Regions from separate parts of the Thalassospira sp. ABL2_045 genome, predicted to be linked through region 2. Evidence: predicted binding sites of a transcription regulator. Region 2 holds the regulator's gene; the other holds the start of a gene.
What was found. Region 2 encodes PhoB, which activates phosphate uptake and scavenging genes when phosphate is short. Its sites were predicted from a motif close to TNTCATAAAACTGTCA; they were not measured.
Positions count from the first base shown of each region.

Region 1 (3,896 bases), on a different contig from region 2:
TGAGGGTAAGGAAGATGCAGGATCGCGTGATGCATCGACCGCAGGCCTGATAAAACGCCTTCATGGCTTGCGCGGCTAAGCCTTCTTACTCGTCCTTTTCCGGGACGATGCGCAATCGATAATGACCCGAAGGGCAGTGTTGGCCGTAGCTGACGCCGCCCTTTTCAAATGTCAGCTTGCCCTCGGCACACAATTGATCGGCCACCTGATGCACGCGCGGCATCAGATCACGCCAATAGGAGCCGAATGATTTGGCAATTTCGGACGGGCAGATGGTTTTCTCCACGCCGCGCTGGGCTGCCATATCAATCACTCGCTGGCGCAGAATGGCAAAGGTTGGCTGATCTTCGTCGAGCTGATCAAACATCATGACGCATTGCCTTGTGTGGCGGGTTTTGCGGCCTGCTTGCGCTGGCGACGGCACCGTTCGGAACAATATTGAACCGCGTCCCAGCAATCCTTCCATTTGCGTCGCCAGCTAAACGGGCGCGCACAGGTGACGCAGATTTTCTGTGGCAGATGCGCTTTGCCACGGTTCTGTCCGTTGGCATTTTTCGGCATATCAGTGCGACCAGGGTGTCGGGTTATCCAAGCAGGGTTTCAATCATCGAATGGGCGGCAGATCGCCCACTGCGCCAGGCCGCCTCGACCCGCGCACCAAGGCACCAGTCGCCGGCGGCAATCACGCGGCCGTTCATGCCATTAAGGTGGCTCATGCCAAGCGGGACTTCTGTTCGGGCATATCGCCAGCGGTGCGCCTGCACCGAATGCAGTTCCGGCAGTTTGGCACCACTGACATTGCGCAGCGCGTCGAGCAGTTTTTCAATTACGCGTTCCTTGTCATCTTCAAGATGGGCGCGTGACCATTCCGGGCTGGCATGCAGGACCCATGGATCAGGCGTGCGACGATGGAACATGTCGTTGCTTTGCGTGCTGCGTGCCGCCCAGCTGATTTCGCGACTTGGATACAGCATCGCATCAAACCCGGTCGGAAGCGGTTTTTCAAACGCTGCCATAACGGCCCAGCAAGGTGCCATAACCACCTCGTCAATCGGGCCATACCGCGGGGCGAGTGGACGGAGCAGTTCTGCGGCCTGCGGGGCCGGGGCCGTCGCAATGACACCGTCAAACGGCCCATATGACCCGTCCAGATCATCATGGAGCATGAAGCTACGCTGATTGACCGGCTCTATGCCAACGATGCGATATTGCTTCTGGATCGGAAAGCTGTCCACCAGTGGGCGGATCAGTTTGTTCATCTGCGGCGCACCCTGATACCATTGCTCCTCGGCAAGGTTGCCGACATGACGGGCAATGGGCGATAGCGCATCATTCGTTCCTGTGGCAGCAGTGCCGTCGGTGCGGTCCGTCCCGGTGCTCACGCCGCGATGCAGGTTGGGCGACCAGTTCTGGGCGGCGTTGAATTCGGTTGCTTCCTGAAGGAATGCGTTAAAGCCCGGATCGCGCGCAGTGACATATTGCGCACCATGGTTGAAATGGCCGAATTCGGTCCGCCGCGATGCCAGACGCCCGCCAAGCCCGCGGCTTTTTTCAAACACGGTCACGTTCATGCCGATGCGATGCAAGGTGCTGGCAGCCTTGAGCCCGGCCATGCCCGCACCAATGACGGCAATATTGACGTTCAACATGCTTGGCATCGGGATACTCCTGTTCGCTAACCACCCGTGGTGTTTTTGTGTTGTCATCTCGATACGGGAAAGCCGCGCGATTGGAGCAGTCCTTGCCACAAGAAATTTATGAAACTGTCACCACCGGGTCATCAAACCGTTACAGCAAATCATCACGCTGCTGGCTTTGTTGACGGTTATTCCAAGGGGGAAAACATGCGTTCTTCACTGATGGCGACGGCTGCTGTTTCTTTGCTTCTGAGTGCCTGTGCCGGCACATCTTCTGAAAACACCTTGATGTCGGGCGATGTGGTCAATGCCGGCGCGCATCCGATCACGATTGTGCCGATGGGCGAATATCGCACCGGTATGCTGGATGAAAGTGCGGCAGAAATTCCGGCATTCGATCCGGTGTCACAGCGGGTCTTTGTTGTGAACGGTGCGGACAAGGTGATCGACATTCTTGATATGACGAACCCGTCCGAGCTCACCAAAATCGGTGCGATGGATCTGTCGAGCTGGGGCAAGGGTGCCAACAGTGTTGCCGTCATGAATGGTGTTGTTGCGGTTGCAGTCGAAAACGCTGACAAGCAGGCAGCGGGTCAGGCTGTTTTCTTTGATACCGAAGGCAATTTCATTTCGGCGGTCACCGTCGGTGCGCTGCCTGACATGATCAAGTTTTCCCCGGATGGCAAATATGTGCTGATAGCCAATGAGGGTGAGCCGAACGATGCCTTCACCAACGATCCGGAAGGAACCGTTTCGATCATTTCCATGGCCGGTGGCGCAGAAAATCTGTCGGCCGATGATGTGCGCACGGTTGATTTCAACTTCCTGAATGGCGGTGCGTTGCCTTATGGCATGCGCACTTCGAACCCGGGAACCTCAACCGTCGCACAGGATGTGGAGCCGGAATACATTGCGGTCTCCAAGGACAGCAAAACCGCCTATGTTTCGCTGCAGGAAAACAATGCGGTGGCGATCATTGATATCGAAGCCGCCACGGTCAAACACGTTGCCGGTCTTGGCTTCAAGGATCATTCGGTGCATGCCTTTGACGCCAGCGACAAGGACGGCAAGATCAATATCCGTACCTGGCCGGTCATGGGCATGTATCAGCCTGATACCATCGATGCGATCAACATCGATGGCAAGGACTGGGTCCTGATCGCGAACGAGGGCGATGCCCGCGATTATGACGGCTATAGCGAGGAAACCCGCGTTGGCAAACTGACCCTTGATCCGGTGGCCTATCCGACCGCAAGCACCCTGCAAAAGGATGAAAACCTTGGTCGTTTGAAAACCACCACGGCACAGGGGGACATCGATTTTGATGGTGATGTGGATATCATCTATAGCTACGGCGCGCGGTCGTTCTCAGTGCTTGATGCCAATGGCGAGATGGTCTTTGACAGTGGCGATGCGTTTGAGCAGCTCCTGGCGGCAAACTACGCCAATGTCTTCAATTCCTCGGATACGGAAAACTACAGCCGCGATAACCGCTCCGATGACAAGGGCCCGGAACCCGAAGGCATTGCCAGTGGCTATGTCAATGGCACGCCATACGCCTTTATAGGTCTGGAACGTCAGGGCGGTTTCATGGTCTATGACCTGACCAACCCGACCAACCCGCAGTTCGTAACCTATCACAGTGATCGCCGTTTCTCGGGCAATCCCGAACATGACACCGCCGGTGAACTGGCGCCCGAAGGTCTTCAGTTCGTTGATGCCAAGGACAGCCCGACCGGCAATGCCATGCTGGTGGTGGCATCCGAAGTATCGGGCAGCACCAAGGTTTACGACCTGAAGTAATCAACATTCAGGACAGATTTATTGATGTGGGAAAGCCGGGCATTGCCCGGCTTTTTCGATTTTAGGCACCACATGGTAAAATGGTTCAAACCGTTGTCGAATTAGACTAAACTCCGGCCACGGTCAGGGACATGGCCGATAAAATCAGGGGAGTTCGGGACACTGACGACGCGACGTGAACCACATATTCTGGTCGTTGATGACGATCAGGAAATCCAGAAGCTTTTAAAAAAGTTCCTGTTGCAGCACGGTTTTCGCATTACCACCGTTTCCGACGGCAATGAAATGCACCGTGCCTTGCGCGACTGGAAAATTGATCTGGTGATTCTTGATATCATGTTGCCGGGCGAGGACGGCTTTGCTCTTTGCCGCGATGTGCGCCGCACCTCCAAGGTGCCGATTGTCATGCTGACTGCGGTGGGCGAGGATACTGATCGTATTCTCGGCCTTGAACTG
Region 1 is NZ_JBSWYV010000004.1:267,974-271,869, reverse strand. It holds gene pgi (glucose-6-phosphate isomerase) at 1-79, shown strand, start outside; gene ACXAIA_RS08925 (DUF3253 domain-containing protein) at 86-370, opposite strand; gene ACXAIA_RS08920 (DUF2256 domain-containing protein) at 367-561, opposite strand; gene ACXAIA_RS08915 (NAD(P)/FAD-dependent oxidoreductase) at 585-1,658, opposite strand; gene ACXAIA_RS08910 (choice-of-anchor I family protein) at 1,845-3,440, shown strand; gene ACXAIA_RS08905 (response regulator) at 3,603-3,896, shown strand, end outside.
Region 1: the regulator PhoB is predicted to act here: its motif matches at 1,754-1,769, upstream of ACXAIA_RS08910 (choice-of-anchor I family protein).

Region 2 (5,271 bases):
GTGGCCATGAAGTTTGCGCTGCCCACGGCCCTTGTCATTGCCGGTGCGCTTGCGCTTTCATCGACTGCGATCATCCTAAAACAGCTTTCTGACGACCGGCAGCTCAATACCCGGTTTGGCCGTGCCGCGCTTGCCATTTTGTTGCTGCAGGACGTGGCGGTTGGCCCGTTCCTGATTATGGTGCAGGCGGCAGGCAATGCCGGAACGGAAACCAGCCCGTGGATGAGCATCCTGCTTGGTTTCGGGTCGGTCGCGTTGCTGTTGCTGGTTGGGCGTTATGTCTTGCCGCGCCTGTTTCGCTATATCGCGTCGCTTAAAAACCCGGAACTGTTTGCCATTGGCACATTGTTTGTCGTGCTGGCCGCCAGCACCCTTACCGAAGTTTCCGGTCTTTCGATGGCGCTGGGGGCCTTCATTGCCGGTGTGATGCTGGCCGAAACCGAATTCCGCCATCAGATCGAAGCCGATATCTCGCCGTTCCGCGGGGTCTTCCTGTCGCTGTTCTTCATGTCGGTGGGCATGTCGGTCAACGCTGACGTGGTTTATAACCAGTTCGGCACCATCGTCATGTGGCTTGTCTTGTTGCTCGCCATCAAGACGGCGGTTCTGTTCGGACTGGCGCGCGCCATGCGGTTTGAAACCGGTCTGGCGATCCGGGTGGCTATGAGCCTGGCGGCGGGCGGTGAATTTGCCTTTGTGATGTTTGCCCTGGCGGCCCAGAACGGGGCGGTGCCGCTTGATATTGCGGCGATGCTGATCCCGGTGGTGGCGATTTCCATGGCCCTGACCCCGACCCTGATCAGTCTTGGTCACAAGATCGAGGAAAAGCTCCATCCCAAGGAAGAAGACCAGCTTGGCAAGATCGCCGAAGAGTCCGAGGGCATTCAGCAGCATGTTCTGGTGATCGGCAGCGGGCGCGTTGGCCGGGTTCTGGCGCGGTTGCTTAAAACCCGGAACATCCCGTTCCTGGTGCTTGATAGTGACGCCCAGCAGGTTTCGCGTGGCCGGGCCGAAGGCCTGCCGGTTTATTTCGCAGACGGATCAAGACCGGAAACTTTCCGGGCGGCACACACTGACGAAGCAAAAATTGCGGTTGTTGCCATGGGGAACCCGCATGCGACCGAGAAGACGGTTGCGCTTTTAAGGCAGCATTATCCGCATCTGAAGATTTTTGCCCGTGCGCAGGACATCACCCATATCGGGCCACTGTCCCGCCATGGCGCAGATGCCGCCATCCCGGAAGTGCTTGAAACCGGCTTGCGGTTATCGGATCACGTTCTGGCCGCCTGCGAGGTGCCGCAAGAAGATATCGATGCGGAAATCGCCAAGTTCCGTCGGGCCGATATGCTTTTGATGAACGAACTGGCGCCGCGCACACAGCGCAAACAGGGAAGTTCCGAGGAAGCCGACAAACCGGCCGAGGACACCCCATAAAGCCAACGCCAACTCGTTACGCGATTAAAACAAAAACCCCCGTTGCACACTGCAACGGGGGTTTTTCATTGGATCACGGATCAAAAACCAGCTTAGGCAGCCGTTTCGGAATCCAGCGCATAGCCCGCCGCACGGACGGTGCGGATGATATCGCGGGTGCCTTTGACGTCATTGAGTGCCTTGCGCAGGCGACGGATATGAACGTCAACGGTGCGGGTTTCGACATAGATGTTCGGGCCCCAGACCGCATTCAGCAGCTGTTCGCGCGAGAAAACACGTCCCGGATGCTCAAGGAAATAGCGCAGCAGACGGAATTCCGTCGGGCCAAGATGGATCGCCTTGCCATTGCGGCTGACACGGTGGGCGGCGAGATCCATTTCGATGTCGGAATAGATCAACTGCCCCTGTGGTTGCGCCGGACCGGACCGGCGCAGAAGCGCGCGGATACGAGCCAGCAGCTCGCCAATGGCAAACGGCTTGGTGACATAGTCATCCGCGCCGGTATCAAGGCCACGGATACGGTCGCCTTCTTCGCCGCGCGCGGTGACCATGATCACCGGCAGGTCGCGGCTTTCGGGCTTGCGACGGATCTGGCGGCAGACCTCGATCCCCGACATGACGGGCAACATCCAGTCGAGCAAAACCAGATCGACATGGGTTTCTGCCATGATTTTCAACGCTTCGTCACCGTCTCCGGCTTCGACGACCTGCATCCCCTCGCGTTCGAGGTTGTAGCGCAACATGGTTACGATTGCAGCTTCGTCCTCGACGATAAGAACCGTTGGGTCCATCTTTTATGCTCCAGTGTCACTCATTCGGTTCGACAACAGCGAAGTTCGCTGCGTCGTTTTTTGGCCGGTCAACACCCGGCAGGTCCTCGCCCTTGATCCGGTAATAGATCGTTTCGGCGATGTTGGTGGCGTGGTCGCCAATACGTTCGATATTCTTGGCGATGAACAATAGATGGGTCGACGCGGTGATGTTGCGCGGGTCTTCCATCATGTAGGTCAGCAATTCGCGGAACAGCGAATTGTACATGTCGTCCACTTCCTGATCGCGTTCCCAAACACGGTGGGCCTTGTCGGCATCGCCTTCGATATAGGCGTCCAGGACATCCTTAATGATTTCCTGGGCCAGCTTGGCCATGTTCGGGATCGCCTGAACCGGGCGGATCGGCGGGATCTGGTTCAGGACCTGGGCGCGTTTGGCGATGTTTTTGGCCAAATCGCCGATACGTTCGAGATCATTCGACAGCTTGAGCGCGGTCACGACCTGACGCAGGTCATCTGCCATCGGCTGACGCAGGGCGAGCAGACGAACAGCAAAGTCCTGAACTTCCTGTTCGAGAACGTCGATGCGCTGATCGGACAGGATGACTTTTTCGGCCAGCTCGGAATCGCGTTTGACGATCGAGCGGATCGACGAAATAAGCTGGCTTTCGGCAAGCCCGCCCATTTGCGAGATGATGTTGTTCAGACGGGTGAGTTCCTCGTCGAACGAACTTACGATATGGGTATGATCTTCAGCCATTTATGCGTACTCCTGGCTCACTTAACCGAAGCGGCCGGTAATGTAACCCTTGGTGCGCTCGTCCTTCGGGTTGGTAAAGATTTGATCGGTTTCGCCGACTTCGACCAGCTTGCCCAGGTGGAAGAACGCGGTGCGCTGTGACACACGGGCTGCCTGCTGCATGGAGTGGGTCACAATCACGATCGTGTAGTTCGAGCGCAACTCGTCAATCAGTTCCTCGACCTTGGCGGTCGCGATCGGATCAAGCGCCGAGCACGGCTCATCCATCAGGATGACTTCCGGGCTGACGGCGACCGCACGTGCGATGCACAGGCGCTGCTGCTGACCACCGGAAAGACCGGTTGCCGGCGACTGCAGGCGATCTTTGACTTCTTTCAGAAGGCCGGCACGTTCGAGCGAGGTCATGACGATTTCGTCAAGCTCGTCACGCGAATTGACCAGACCATGAATACGCGGGCCATAGGCCACGTTGTCATAGATCGATTTCGGGAACGGGTTCGGTTTCTGGAACACCATGCCGATGCGCGCGCGCAGCTGAACCACGTCGATGCGCTTGTCATAGATATCGCGGCCATCAAGGGTGACTTCGCCCTTGATGGTGACACCGTCAATGGTGTCATTCATTCGGTTCAGGCAGCGCAGGAAGGTGGATTTACCACAGCCCGACGGGCCAATCAGCGAGGTAACCTGTTGTTCAGCGATATCGAGGTTGACCTCATAGAGGGCCTGATTGTCGCTATAGAAAAGATCAAGGTTACGCGCGGTCATTTTCGGTTTTTCGACCGACGGCTCTGCCGTCATTGCGCTCTGGGATACAGCAGCCATTTTACCACTTCCGTTCAAATTTTTTGCGCAGATACACAGCCAGTCCATTCATCAGGACAAGGAATGCCAGCAACACCATAATCGCTGCCGAGGTTTTCTCGACAAAGGCACGTTCCGGGCTGTCCGCCCACAGATAGATCTGGACCGGCAGAACCGTTGCCGGGTCAAGTGCCCCGCCCGGGATATCAACAATAAAGGCGACCATCCCGATCATCAGAAGCGGTGCTGTTTCGCCCAATGCCTGGGCCATGCCAATGATTGTGCCCGTCAGAATGCCCGGCATTGCCAGCGGCAAGACATGATGGGTCACGGTCTGAACCGGGGAGGCACCAAGGCCCAACGCGGCCTGACGGATCGACGGCGGCACCGCCTTGATCGCCGCACGCGAGGCAATAATGATCGTCGGAAGCGTCATCAGGGCCAGAGTCAGACCACCGACAACCGGGGCCGAACGCGGCAGATGCATGACATTCAGGTACACCTCAAGACCCAGTAGACCAAAGACGATGGACGGGACAGCGGCCAGGTTGTTGATGTTGACCTCAACAATCTGGGTGAAACGGTTCTTCGGTGCGAACTCTTCAAGATACACCGCCGCCAGAACACCGATCGGGAAGGACAACGCCAAGGTCACAAGCAGGGTATAGAACGAGCCAACCGCAGCGCCCCAGATCCCGGCCAATTCCGGTTCGCGGGAATCGCCGCTGGTGAAGAAGCGGGCATGGAACTGTTTTTCCACCGCACCGGCTTCGACCAGTTCGTTATACCAGCCGACTTCCTGATCGTTGAGGCGACGGTCGCCTTCATCAACGGTCGGGTCGATATAGCCCTTGTTGAGCATATCGAAATCGTCACCCGAGATCAGCCAGATGGTGCGCGTCTGCCCGATCAGGCTCGGATTTTCGAGAACCCGTTCGCGCAGATCATAAGACGCGCCACCTGAAACGATGCCATACAGGTTGCGTTTCTCGCTGCGTGAGGTCACGTCCGGGAAGCGTTCGCGCAGGGACTGCTTGATCAGACCATCAAAGTTTGCCCGCCCGATCACGTCCGGATCGCCGGTCCCTTCCGGGTCGATCACAGCCGGGTCGAAGGTCACTTCGAGCTGGACATAGGTCTGGTAAAAGGCGCTGTAGCCTTTCGAGCCGATCGAGAATGCCAGAACGAACAGGGCCAGAAGCGCGATACCGATCGCAGCAAGGCCATACATTTTAAAGCGGCGTTCAGCAGCGTAGCGTTTTTTGATGTTGCGGGCGATTTTCGGGCTGTCCCAGTCAACCGGCTTGCGCAGATTGTCAGAGATCACCTTGGCCGCAGCTCTGTCTTCCATAAGAGATGCCATATCAGTCATATTTCTCGCGATACTTCTGAACAACCTTAAGGGCAAATACGTTCAAGCCCAAGGTGACAAGGAAAAGAACCAGCCCCAACGCAAAGGCCGAGAGGGTTTTGGCACTGTCAAACTCCTGGTCACCGACCAGA
Region 2 is NZ_JBSWYV010000001.1:802,867-808,137, reverse strand. It holds gene ACXAIA_RS03655 (cation:proton antiporter domain-containing protein) at 1-1,434, shown strand, start outside; gene phoB (phosphate regulon transcriptional regulator PhoB) at 1,527-2,225, opposite strand; gene phoU (phosphate signaling complex protein PhoU) at 2,242-2,964, opposite strand; gene pstB (phosphate ABC transporter ATP-binding protein PstB) at 2,986-3,789, opposite strand; gene pstA (phosphate ABC transporter permease PstA) at 3,791-5,140, opposite strand; gene pstC (phosphate ABC transporter permease subunit PstC) at 5,133-5,271, opposite strand, start outside.